Prochlorococcus marinus XMU1405: one gene and its partner. The protein of the gene in region 2 interacts with the protein of the main gene of each other region in a pairwise test. Links are inferred from orthologs where the notes say so. Each region holds a gene or a part of one and is shown on either strand. Other genes may lie near its edges.

The links. Proteins that work in one complex are often made in the same cells at the same time.
Region 1: the proteins of ribD (region 2) and accC interact in binary tests that used the Escherichia coli proteins (3 or more experiments, as listed by UniProt). The link is inferred for Prochlorococcus marinus XMU1405 from one-to-one orthologs.

Annotation. Positions count from the first base shown.
Region 1 is NZ_JAAORF010000001.1:66,270-71,779, reverse strand. The notes cover bases 2,594-5,510. They hold accC (acetyl-CoA carboxylase biotin carboxylase subunit), read right to left. Parts: upstream 4,769-5,510; coding sequence 3,419-4,768; downstream 2,594-3,418. Other genes in these bases: HA148_RS00315 (glycosyl transferase), read left to right, coding at 5,115-5,510; HA148_RS00330 (YggT family protein), read left to right, coding at 3,096-3,401; psbX (photosystem II reaction center X protein), read right to left, coding at 2,821-3,006; HA148_RS00340 (Ycf66 family protein), read right to left, coding at 2,594-2,740. Outside these bases: HA148_RS00350 (ABC transporter ATP-binding protein/permease), read left to right, coding at 1-1,523; HA148_RS00345 (chlorophyll a/b-binding protein), read left to right, coding at 1,532-1,807; more of HA148_RS00340, read right to left, coding at 1,808-2,593. UniProt on the Escherichia coli protein: This protein is a component of the acetyl coenzyme A carboxylase complex; first, biotin carboxylase catalyzes the carboxylation of the carrier protein and then the transcarboxylase transfers the carboxyl group to form malonyl-CoA.
Region 2 is NZ_JAAORF010000003.1:205,149-213,180, forward strand. Bases 2,609-5,453 are described here. They hold ribD (bifunctional diaminohydroxyphosphoribosylaminopyrimidine deaminase/5-amino-6-(5-phosphoribosylamino)uracil reductase RibD), read right to left. Parts: upstream 4,656-5,453; coding sequence 3,561-4,655; downstream 2,609-3,560. Other genes in these bases: ftsH (ATP-dependent zinc metalloprotease FtsH), read right to left, coding at 2,609-3,445; HA148_RS07085 (DUF3122 domain-containing protein), read right to left, coding at 4,671-5,171; HA148_RS07090 (hypothetical protein), read right to left, coding at 5,146-5,427. Also shown: transcriptional repressor LexA, read right to left, coding at 1-570; argF (ornithine carbamoyltransferase), read right to left, coding at 628-1,554; more of ftsH, read right to left, coding at 1,583-2,608; precorrin-6y C5,15-methyltransferase (decarboxylating) subunit CbiE, read left to right, coding at 5,481-6,755; HA148_RS07100 (NAD(+) kinase), read right to left, coding at 6,768-7,676; pheS (phenylalanine--tRNA ligase subunit alpha), read right to left, coding at 7,747-8,032. UniProt on the Escherichia coli protein: Converts 2,5-diamino-6-(ribosylamino)-4(3h)-pyrimidinone 5'-phosphate into 5-amino-6-(ribosylamino)-2,4(1h,3h)-pyrimidinedione 5'-phosphate.

The DNA of each region.
Region 1 (5,510 bases), on a different replicon or contig from region 2:
AACAAGAAGATGGTTTTTATCGGATATTAGGGATTTACGCTTGTTGTTTCGCTGTGGCTCTACCTATACGTGTTTCCCAAATATTTTTTACATATAAATTAGGAATAATTTGGAGAGAATGGCTTTCAAAAAGTTTAGTCAAAGATTATATGACTAATAAAGCCTATTACCAATTAAATCCCAATGATGAAGAACAAACCGATGTAGATAATCCTGATCAAAGAATCACAGATGATACTCGAGCTTTTACCGGACAAAGTCTTTCTTTCACATTAGGTATTTTTGATGCACTACTAACATTTTCACTTAATATTCTTATTTTATGGAGTATTAGTACAACACTTACTTTTTCTTTATTCGGTTACGCTGCATTTGCAACTTCTATCCTTTTAATTGCAGGAAAAAATCTTGTAAAGATTGACTTTGATCAACTCAGATATGAAGCAGATTTTCGATATGGCTTAGTTCATATTCGAGATAATGCTGAATCAATAGCCTTTTACTCTGGGGAGAATCCTGAGCGAAGTGAAACTGAAAGGCGATTAGGAGAAGTTGTGAGAAACTTTAATTTACTGATTATATGGAGAGTAATAATAGACGTCATGAGAAGATCCATTAATTATGCAGGAAATTTCTTTCCATATCTAATAATGGCAATCCCTTACTTTAGAGGTGATATTGATTATGGACGCTTTATTCAGGCAAGCTTTGCATTTGGAATGGTTGAAGGTTCGTTGTTTTTTATTGTTAATCAAATCGAAGAACTCGCAAAATTTACTGCTGGCATTGGCAGATTAGAAGGATTCCAATCAAAAGTTGAATCCATTAGTCAAACCAACCCAACAAGCAATCAAAACGTTATTTCAGATTACCCCTCAATTCTTATTAATAATGCTGACCTTTGCCCACCAGGATCCAATAAAACAATCATTAAAAATTTAAATTTAAGCATCGACAATAATCAATCACTTTTGGTTGTAGGACCATCTGGGTGCGGAAAAACATCTTTATTAAGAATGATTAGTGGTTTATGGGAACCCGATCAAGGAGTAATTAAAAAACCAAAAATTGGGGAATTATTATTCATACCTCAAAAACCATATATGTTACTTGGTTCTTTAAGAGAACAATTATGTTATCCCACAGAAGTTAAGAAATTTAGTGATGAACATCTTACTTCTGTACTACATGAAGTAAATTTAAAAAACTTAGTTGATCGGTATCCTAATCTTGATATAAAACAAGATTGGCCACGAATTCTTTCCCTAGGCGAACAACAAAGATTAGCTTTTGCAAGACTGTTACTAAATTCTCCAAGATTTGCAGTACTTGATGAAGCAACAAGTGCTTTAGATATTAACACTGAAAAAAAACTATATAGTTTACTAAAGGAACGAGAACTTTCTCTAATAAGTGTTGGACATAGACCTAGCTTAAAAGATTTTCACGAAAATATTTTAGAATTAAATGGACAAGGAGACTGGAAATTATTGACTTCTGATAAGTATAATTTTAAGGATTAACAAAAAAAATGAATTCTAAAGAAGAACAAACTAACTCAGAAGTCACTAATTTAGAGAATGAGAGTTTTATAGAAGAGCAAAAAGATCCGAATCAGATCAATGAACAAATTGAAGTCAATAAATTAGATGAAAAAACTATAGAAATTAAAGATGAATATAAATTTGGATGGAGTAGTTATTCTGAAATAACTAATGGAAGATTTGCAATGATTGGCTTCCTTGCAATAGTATTGATTGAATTATTTAGTAAACAATCGTTTTTAAAATGGGCAGGAATCTTATAATTAATCATCAAATCTAGAACTGTTATCTCTTGGTTTCTTATTATTTGTTCCAACGTTATATCTACTATTTTGATTTTTTGAACTTGATCTAACTGAAGAGCTCACTCTCCGAGTCTCACGTGGTTTTTTGGCTTGATTAGCATCTTTAAATGAAGCATCTTCTACTTGAGTTGTTGAAGTTTGCTGCCTAATAGATGATCTAGAAGGTTTCTTTCTTAATGGAGAAGAATTACTAGGAGCAGAGATATTATCTTGTTTAGAAACTGTACGATTCATTCTGGGTCTAGACCCTGTTTTAACTTCATCGCGAGATAAATTTCTTCTTTCACCAAAGTTATTTGTTTCTGGTTGTTTACTATTTCTATCTTCAGAAGTCTGTCTTCTTCTCCTTCTTATAGGTTCGTCATTTTCAAACTGACTTATTTCTCTTGTAGATGGCCTACTTCTACTTGCTGCAGCAGAGGGTATCGCTCTAGAAACATTCCTCCTACGAGATCTCCCCTCCATATAGTCTTCTTCAAATTCATCTTCTTGAGGTTTAAATCTTCTGGAAGGTCTTTCAGATTCTTCAAACCTATCATAATCGTCATTAAATCGGCCTCTAGAATTTCTGGGACCATCAGAAATAGGATCATCATCAAAATAAGATGATCTTCTAGCTTGATCAGTAGCAACTCCCCTCAATCGCACACTTTCATATGCGAAAAAAACTGTAGTTCCTGCAAGTAAAAACTGACCAAACTGAAGGATAGGATCTAACCTCCAGCCTTGAAAAAATAATATTCCTCCACACAAAAGTCCAATTGCTGCGAAGAAAACATCATAATCCCTTGCCAAGGCAGGCTTAAAGGACCTCAAGAAATAAAGGCCTCCTCCACATACTGCGAGAACTATACCAACAATACTGGCCCAATTGAGACTAGCATTGACCACATTCTTTCTCCAAAAATTTATTTTTTAAAGGGTTACTTATATCCCTTATATATATAGTGTACTTAAAACTTCTACAAAAACTAGCGTCTTCCGGTAGAAGTACGATCGAGAGAATCTTTCTGGCTAACAAAAATCAAAAATGCAGTGGCTGGAATAACGATAAGTAAGGCAGCCGCAATAAAACTACCTATCATTCCAACTGCTGAATTATTTGCAACTTCAGCAGAAAAATCTGCGGCTAGTAATAAATTTGAGATTTGAAACACTTTTTAAATATTAAATTCTCAATTTATAATACGAATTAAATACGTTTCAATGGGTTATTTATTAAGATGAGTTAAATAATTGTGATTTCTTGCTTGTAAACTCTCTTCAAATTTTAGATATTAGTTTAGGAATTTCTCTTTCATATCTAACTATAGTTTTTCTAATAAGATTAATACTTACTTGGTACCCAAAAATTGATTTAAATAAAGGTTTATGGTTATTAATTTCAATACCATCAAGCTCTATTCTTAATTTAACAAGAAAACTAATTCCTCCTATTGGAGGTGTTGATGTTGGACCCGTAATTTGGATAGGATTTATAAGCTTTTTAAGAGAAATTTTAGTCGGTCAGCAAGGGCTTATAAAACTTGCATTACATACACATATTTCATAGAAATAAGTAATTATTTCTCAGTAATTTGGCAATAATTCTTCTTCTACATATTTAGTATGAATCTTACCCTGCTTAAATTTAGATTTATTCAGTAAAGTTAGATGAAAGTTAATTGTTGTAGGAATACCAGTGACCGCACATTCATTTAAAGCCCTATTCATACGTTTAATTGCAGTATTACGATCTTTTCCCCAGACTATTAATTTACCAATTAATGAGTCATAGAAAGGAGGTATTTCATAGCCTGTATACACATGACTATCCACCCTTACACCAGGGCCACCTGGAGGGAGCCACCCAGTTATTTTTCCAGGTGATGGTCGGAAATTGTGAGAAGGATCTTCAGCATTGATTCTACATTCAATGGCATGACCGTTTAAATGGATATCATCCTGATTAAATTCCAAGTTTGCTCCGCTTGCGATTTTAATTTGCTCAGCTATTAAATCTACTCCTGTAACCATTTCAGTAACAGGATGTTCAACTTGAATCCTAGTATTCATTTCCATAAAATAAAAATTATCATCATCATCAACTAAAAATTCAACTGTCCCCGCTCCTTCGTAGCCGATACTTTTTGCAGCAGCAATAGCTGCGTTCCCCATTTTTTTTCTTAGCTCAGGGTTAATTGCAGGACTGGGAGACTCTTCTAGTAACTTCTGATGTCTTCTTTGAACTGAACAATCTCGCTCTCCTAAGTGAACAACATTACCCGACCTGTCAGCCAAAATTTGAATTTCTACATGTCTTGGCTTCTTTATAAATTTCTCCATATATAAACCATCATTACCAAAAGCTGCTTCTGCTTCGCCTTGAGCTGCTTTAAACATTTTTTCGAGATTATTAGAGTTTTCAACCAACCTCATACCTCTTCCACCTCCTCCAGCAGTCGCTTTAATAATTACCGGATAGCCAATATCATCTGCCAATTTATAAGCCTCATCAACATTTGATAACAAGCCTTTACTGCCAGGTACTGTGGGAACTCCAACTGCTTCCATAGTTTCTTTAGCTGTAGATTTATCTCCCATAGATCTAATAGCTTTAGGAGATGGACCAATAAAAACTATGCCGTGATCGTTACACATCTCAGCAAATTTATCATTTTCCGCAAGAAATCCATAACCAGGATGAATAGCATCAACTCCTCTTGATGTAGCAGCAGCAAGTATATTTGGAATATTTAAATAACTCTTATTACTTAATGAATCTCCTACGCAAACCGCCTCATCAGCAAGCTGAACATGCAATGCTTTTTTATCTACAGTGCTAAAAACTGCAACTGTTGCAATGCCTAGTTCTCTACAACTTCTGACAATTCGTAAAGCTATTTCTCCACGATTAGCAATTAAAACTTTTTCAACCATTGTGAAAATAAAATTGAAGAAATGAAATGACTTAAAATAAAAAATTATTTGCCAAAGTATTCAACAAATTTTTTTAGTGATCAGAGGACATTTTTTACAATACAACCTAAAACGTTATATATGTATAAATATTTGTTTTATGCAATAGAAAAATTATTCATGATATTCAAAAATACTCTTTTCGAACTAGATCCTTATTTCAGTCAATAATGTATGATATTTTTAAGGTTTAGGTATCCCACGGTTGCTGAAAACCCTTTGCGGACGTGGCGGAATTGGTAGACGCGCACGTCTAAGGAGCGTGTGGCTTCGGCCTTGCGAGTTCAAGTCTCGCCGTCCGCATTTAATGTATTCTGGTTTGACTGCAATGAAAAAAAAATCAGTTGCAGTAGTTATAATTTCCAATGGTCCTGGTGAATTAACCACATGGGTAAATCCTGTAATAGATGAGCTTAACAAAGTAAATAAATCACTACGTGATGACGATAAACAAGAATTCACTCTTAGGTTAGTCCTTGTTCCTTGCCCAAATGCCACTGGTAAAGAATTTTCAGTTGCAAATTCATGGAATAAATTCGAATTAATTACAAAATCCAAAAGTTTTTGGAAATTATTAATAAAGCCACATTCTTTTGCATATTGGCCAAAAAAAGGGGTAGTTATTTTCCTTGGTGGGGATCAATTTTGGAGCATTTTATTAGCTAAAAGATTAGGTTATTTAAATATCACATATGCTGAATGG
Region 2 (8,032 bases):
ATTTGGACTTAATTCAATAGCTTCGTAAGATGGATTTGCTGCTTCAAGAAATATTTTTCCTCCTTTTTTAAAAAAATACTTTAAAGTTGTCCCTAAACCTGGAACCATTGCACTAACAATCGTTCCATTTCTAAGCGAGTACGAATCTGTAATTGGCTCCATCAAAACCATATCTCCATCAGCAATACATGCATCTATCATAGAGTCTCCATTAACTGTAAGAGCAAAAACATTTTTCTTCTTTAAAACATCAGAGATATCTAAATTTTCTTGAACATCAGAATAAGTTTCAATTAAACCTCCAGCTGCAACTGAACCCATTATTGGTACACCTTCAATAATTTCATCAACTATTTGCATTGTTCTAGCTTTTCCTTCTTGCCAAGATATATATCCTTTTTCTTGTAAATGCTTTAAACGACTTTGAATTGGAGCAGGAGATTTTAATCCCATAGCTTGCATCATTTGCCTAATGGATGGACTATGTTGAAATTCTTTCATGTAATTTTTTATCCATCCATATAACTCATTCTGAGCTTGGGTAAGATCATCCCCTGAGATAGTTCCCATAAAACAAATGTACTCTAATACATTTGTACCCTTTTATTGATTAGTTCGCAAGTATTCCTATTGAAGAATGCAAGATAAAAGAGCTTGTTGAGCATGTAATCTATTTTCCGCTTGATCAAAAATTCTACTTTTGTGACTTTCAAATATCTCATCAGTAATCTCTTTGGATCTATAAGCAGGAAGGCAATGAAGAATAATTGCATCTTTAGCAGCTTTACTAACTAAATCACTGTCAATAGTGAATCCATTAAAAACTTTTTCTTTCTCATCCTTTTGATTTTCTTCACCCATAGATGACCAAACATCTGTATAGAGAACATTTGCCCCTAAAACAGCACTATTAGGATCGTTAGTAATTTTCAACAAATTCTTATTTTTATATATTTCATATGCTTTATTGATCACCAAAGAGTTAGGTTCATAACCTTTAGGACATGCAATCCTAACTTCTACTCCTAATAACGCCCCACATAAAATAAGAGAATTTGCGACGTTATTACCGTCTCCAATAAATGTCAAAACTACTTCTTTAAAATCAAGAAATTCCTCTTTAATAGTTAAAAAATCAGCTAATGCCTGACATGGATGTTCTAAATCTGTAAGAGCATTTATAACTGGCTTCGTAGACCATTTAGCATATTCTTCCAAATTTGAATGATCAAATGTTCTAATTGCTATTACATCGCAATATCTACTTAGAACTCTTGCAGTATCTTTAATTGGCTCGCCTCTCTCTATTTGTGATGTTGTCGGGTTGAGGTCAATAGTGGTTCCACCAAGCCTAGTCATCGCAACTTGAAAACTAACTCTTGTACGAGTAGAAGACTTATCAAAAATTAATCCTAAAACTTTATTGTCAAGATCAATATTAATTTTTTTATTTTTAAAAACACTAGCAAGCTCTAAAATATGTAAAAATTCTTCAGTGGATAGATCCAAGCCTGACAAGAAATTTTTTTTAGCAAGCTTTTTTGGTTTTAACATCAATATTTCTAGATAGATCTAGATTGTACTATGCGGGCATTTTACTCTCTGCTAAGAGAGTTTTAAGATCCTCCCCCTCAATAACTTCTTCTTGGAGAATTTTTTGGGAAATAGATTCGAGTAGGGGTAAATTATTCCTTAAAATATTTAGTGCAGTCTCATGAGCATCATCAACGAGATCTCTAACTTCTTTATCTATTGCTTGAGCGGTAGCATCACTAACAGATCTTCTTGGATTATTTCCATTTCCTAAGAATTGACCCCCTCCCTGTTTGTCGTAAGCAAGCGGGCCAAGAATATCACTCATTCCGAATGTGCCAACCATTTGTTCTGCTATATCGGTAGCTCTTTGTAAATCATTAGAAGCACCTGTGGTTATTTTGCCAAAAACTACTTCTTCAGCAGATCTTCCTCCAAGAAGTGTAGCTATTTGTCCTTTTAATTCTTCTTTTGAATTTAAGAATCTTTCTTCAGTTGGCAATTGGAGGGTATAACCAAGTGCACTCATACCTCTTGGTACGATTGAAATCTTAGCAACTTTTGAGCCCCCAGGCATAAGATGACCAACTATTGCATGACCGACCTCATGGTAAGCAACAACTTTCTTTTCATCATCTTGCAAAACACGACTTTTCTTTTCCAGACCAGCAACAACTCTTTCTATCGCTTCACTTAAATCTTGTTGTTCTACACTTTTCCTTTTAGCTCTAGCGGCAAGTAAAGCAGCTTCATTTACCATGTTAGCCAAATCAGCACCTGCGAATCCACTGGTAGCTTGGGCAATTGAATCTAAATCTATGGAATCTGCGAGTTTAACTTTTTTTGTATAGATCTCTAATATAGTTTTTCTTCCGGATAAATCTGGTCTATCTACTAAAACCTGTCTGTCAAACCTTCCAGGTCTTAAAAGTGCCGCGTCAAGAACTTCGGGTTGGTTGGTGGCCGCAAGAACTATAACTGGCTTATCGGTTGAAGCAAATCCATCCATTTCAGTGAGTAATTGGTTTAAAGTTTGTTCTCTCTCATCATTTCCACCAACTACTCCCATAGATCCTGAGCGACTTTTACCAATAGCGTCTAATTCGTCAATAAAGATTATACAAGGTGCTTTTTTCTTAGCTTGTTCAAACAAATCCCTAACTCTTGCCGCACCTGCACCAACAAAAAGTTCAACAAATTCAGAGCCTGAAATAATGAAGAAAGGAACTTCTGCTTCTCCTGCAACAGCTTTTGAAAGAAGAGTTTTTCCTGTCCCTGGAGGGCCTACAAGAAGAACTCCTTTAGGTATTCTTGCACCAATGTCTGTATATCTCTCAGGTCTTTTTAAAAAATCAACTATTTCGGTTAATTCATCTTTAGCTTCATCAACTCCTGCGACATCAGCAAAAGTCACCTTTGATTCATCATCAGGGACGTAAACTTTAGCTTTACTTTTTGTAAAACTAAGAGCTCCTTGAGCACCACCGCCTCCCATGCTTCTTCTAGCAAAGAATTGTAAAACAAGGATAAAAATTAGAGGAGGAACAACCCAACTTAAAATGGTTGAAAAGAAATTAGGTTTCTTTGGAGGGGCAGCAGCAAATTCGACTCCTTTACTTTCAAGCCTTTGTGGTAGGTCCATATCGAAAATTGGGGTTGTTGCTAAAACAGAAGGTGCGCCCTCTTCAGCTCCATTTAACTCATATCTAATTTGTTCTTGTGTAATGTATGCACGCTTAACTTCACCATCGTTAACCTGATCAATAAATAGAGAGTAAGGAACTCTTGGAATTTGCATATTTTGATTAGGGAAAAGGCTACTAAACAAAAGTAATGCTCCAACTCCTATCAAAATAATATTTACAATTCCAAAACGTCTATTAGGTTGATTATCGTCTTGTCTTATCGGCATAGTTTATGTCAAGTTTGAACTTATTATAAACTAAACCATTAGTTTCCGTACCTGTAATGTTTTTTTTGGGTGAGAACCGTACGGTACTTTGACCCATAAAAATTAGTATTGAAATTTAATTTTTAAATCTACTCTTAACACATATGTCATTGCCAATCAAACTAACATCAGAATCACTTAGTTTGATAATTCCATGCATTTCTTCAAAATTAAAATCTCCCAAGGGATTCATACTATTCCCTCCACCTAAAATTTTTGGAGCAATAAAAGTAATAAGTTCCTGAATACAATTAGATTGAATAGCGGCAGTAGCCAATCTGGGGCCACATTCCCAAAGAACTTTATTACATCCTCTTTTTGCAAGTATTTTTGAAATTAACTCTGGATTATCTGATGATACCTTCTCAACATCAACACATTTTGGAATCCTTGAGAGGTAGCTTTCATTTGCTGTAGAAGAATCATAAATAACTAAAGTTTTTGCTCTATCACAATCCCAAAGATTAGCTTTTGAAGGGAGATCTAAACTTTTTGTGAAAACAACTCGCAAAGGCTCAGGATTTTTAGAACCTCTAGTAGTCAAAAGTGGGTTATCTCTTCTTAATGTGTTTCCACCAATAATTATTGCATCAAATTCTGCTCTAAAAGAGTGAACTAATGACCTTGATTCTTCATTAGTAATCCATTTACTTTGTCCATTTTTTAAAGCTATTCTTCCATCAATACTCATTGCCCATTTAAGAACACCAAATGTCTTTTTAGTAATATTCCTATGAATGAAAGCCTTGTTTAAATCTAATGATTCTTTTTTACATAATCCTAAGTGGACTTGTATTCCAGCTTCTTTTAGCAGCTTAATACCTTTACCAGAGACTCTTTTATCAGGGTCTTCAATAGATATATATACCTTTTTTATACCCGAGGATATCAGCTTATCTACACATGGAGGTGTTTTACCTTGATGGCAACAAGGTTCAAGATTTACATACATTGTTCCACCTTTAGCATCCTTTTTTAAATTATTAAATGCCATTGCCTCTGCATGAGGCATCCCTGCCTTGAAATGAAACCCTTCAGAAATAAGATTTCCATTCTTATCAAGTATCACTGCTCCCACCCTTGGGTTTGGACTCGTTGTATTTTTGCCTAAAGAAGCCAAAAAAATTGCTCTTTTCATCCATTTTGTATGGCTTACATTTTTTTCAGTCATCTCCAAAAATCAAATTCAGTTTATTGATCTCCACTCTTTAACAACAAAAGGAGGAACAGGTAACTCAGAAAAAACTCCCGACAAAGATAATCTTAATGGTCTATTTTTATCTAAATTTTTAATCAATTCATCAAGATCGAATTCTGCTGCAGCTTGTCTTCCATCATTTGCCAATTCAACATTAAGTAATGTTTTATCATCTAAAAGCCACTGTTTTCTACCTGATTCAACTCTCAAGTCAGTGGGATGATCAATCCTAAGATTTCCTGGATATCCTATTACTCTCAAGATCAATTTATCTTCAAAAAAAGGTGATTTATAAGCTACTAATTGCCAAGTTTCAAAGTCCAAATCTCTTAAAAACTCACTGCTAGCATTTATTAATTCTCCATTTATTTCTGTTTCTGCAACTTCTGCGGATACTGTCAATGGGTTAAAAATAAAGGATAGTAGTAAAATTAAAGGTAATATTTTTTTTAAAAAAAATTTTTTATTTGATTTTGTAATTTTCTTCATTTTCAGAATCCATAAGGGCATCAAGAGTAACAGCTGTTCTTACAATAGCTTGGTATCTTTTGATTATTTTACGATTTTTTTCTATAACTCGAGATAAATTCAAAGTGTCTTTTTCAGAATAGCTAGATGCTAAATCGTTAGAATCTTCTTCAATAAACTCAAATTCACTATCTTTATTTATCAGAGTTAATAATAAATCATGTAATCTCTTTCTTCTTTCAGACAATTGATTTATTATGAAAGCTCGAACAATCATAAGATAATTTAATAAAACATTCAAATAGATAAGTTTCTTTTAATTAAATATTCATGACTGAAAAAAAAAGAAAAATTCATATAGTAGGAATTAATTCTTATAAATTTGAAGATCTATCTTTCGAATTACAAAATCTATTTCAAGAGACAGTTTCTATTGCAGTTCCAAATTCATATTTTGAAGAAATAAAATCATGGAGCGAAAATGGTTTAGAAAAAAAGAAATTATTTTTTTCGAGCAACAGTAATAAGGAACTTGTTAACTGGCTTAGATCACAAAAAACTGATGTTATTTTAATTTCGAGAGGCGATCCACTTTGGTTTGGCATAGGGAGAATACTACTAGAAAATTTTTCAAAAGATGAATTAAGTTTCTACCCTTCAAATACTTGCATTCAATTAGCATTTAGTAAGTTAAAAATCCCATGGCAAGATACTGTTAACGTGAGTATTCACGGCAGAGATTCGAATAGGCTAGTAGAGGCTCTTAAAACAAGGCCTTCAAGTTTGGCTATTATTACAGATTCATATAACAAAAGTTTAGAAATAATCAAAAAAAACTTATTAGAATTAAATCTTATTGACTTCTATGATTTTTGGCTCTGTGAAGAGATTGGTTTCGAGAATGAAAAGATAAGAAAATTAAATCTTAAAGAATCATTACCATCTGATATATCAAGTTTGAACATTGTTGTTCTTATAAAAACAAAGAAAAATTACTCAAATAATAATCTCCCTCTTTTCGGAATCAGTGACCATATTTTTAAGACTTTTGATGATAGACCAAACTTATTAACTAAAAGGGAGGTTCGCGTTCAAATATTAGCTGCTTTAGAGCTCCCAAGAAATGGTGTCATCTGGGATATAGGAGCAGGTTGTGGGTCAATTGGTTTAGAGGCACTAAAGTTAAGGCCAAATTTAGATTTGTTTTGTATCGATAAAAGAATTGGCTCAAAAGAATTAATACTAGAAAACTCGAAGAGGCTTGACGTCAAACCAAAATTCATTTTTGAGGAAGACATAAATTTTACCTTGAATATGAATAATTTAAGTTCTCTTGAAAAACCTAATAGATTAATAATTGGAGGATGTGATAAAAAAACTAAACTCCAGATTATTAATAAACTTTCCCAAGATATGGATATTGGAGACATTATCGTTATCCCAATAATTAATATTCAAACTATTAAAGAATTGAAAGAGGAATTAGAAGATAAAAATTTCAAAACAAATTTAAATTTAATTCAGACCTATAAAAGCTTAAGTATTGCGGAGGGAATGAGACTAGAACCAAATAATCCCGTTTTTCTATTAAAAGGGAAAAAATAAATTTAAGTATTTTTATTTATCAGGTTTTGCCACATGGGGTAAACCCCAACCTAGTTTATTTCTTAAAACTTGGAAAAATTCGTGATCTTCAAGTCTAATAAATTTTACTGAGTGTTTACTTTTTCTTATTAAAACCCTATCTTCAGGCCAAACATAACAACCAGCATTGCCATCAACAACCATTACTAACCTTTCAGGAGTTGCAGGAAAAACAGTTACTGGCTCTGAATCATTAAAAACCAATGCCCTAGATGCCAATGAATGTGGAGCAATTGGAGTTAATTGCACGACTGGACAATCAGGTGTGATAACTGGTCCTCCAGCACTTAGAGAATAGGCGGTAGAACCAGTTGGAGTAGATAAAATTACTCCATCAGCTGAAATATCCACAGGAGCATGTCTACCTATAGAAATTTCAAAGTGACACATACTTGTTAGAGGTTCTCTATGAAGAGCCATCTCATTAAGGCAAAGAGACTCCCATCTCCTCTGATCATTCCTCATTACACTAATGATAAAGCAAGTTCTTTCTTCAATATCCCAATTTCCATCAATTATTTTATCTATAGCCTCATCTAGGTTAGATAAATAAGCTTCCGCAAGAAATCCTAAATGACCAGTATTTATTGTAAGAATTGGAATTTTAGCAGGTGCCGTTTGCCTTGCAGCAGAAAGTACAGTCCCATCTCCCCCTAGAACAATTGCAAATTCCATTGATGAATCAAACCCCTCAGGTACACAATTCGTATATCCCAAAGGACGAACATGTTGATCAGGATTTGCGAAACCAACCATCCCTCCAGAGCTACTAACTCTTACAACTTCAAAATTAGATTTTTCCAATTTTTTTTGAACAGAAGTTGCAGTTTGAACAGCTAGTTCCTTTCCATCATTAACGATTAGTCCTGCTTTACGTACCAACCAAAAAATTAAAACTAGAACTATCTTAAACTAATTTGTTGGACAATCCTAATTTAAGAATTAAATACTATTAGAACTGTTCTAAGAATCTAATATCATTTGTATAAAATTTTCTGATGTCGTCGATCTGATGTCTCACCATACAAAATCTCTCAACTCCTAATCCTGCTGCAAAACCAGTCCATTTCTCAGAATCTATTCCTAATTTTTCTAAGACCTTTGGATCAACCATTCCGCAACCCATTACTTCTAACCATTTACCTTTCCACTGAACGTCTACTTCTGCCGAAGGTTCAGTAAATGGGAAATAACTAGCTCTAAATCTTACAGGAATATCTCCAAAAAAGGCCTTTAAA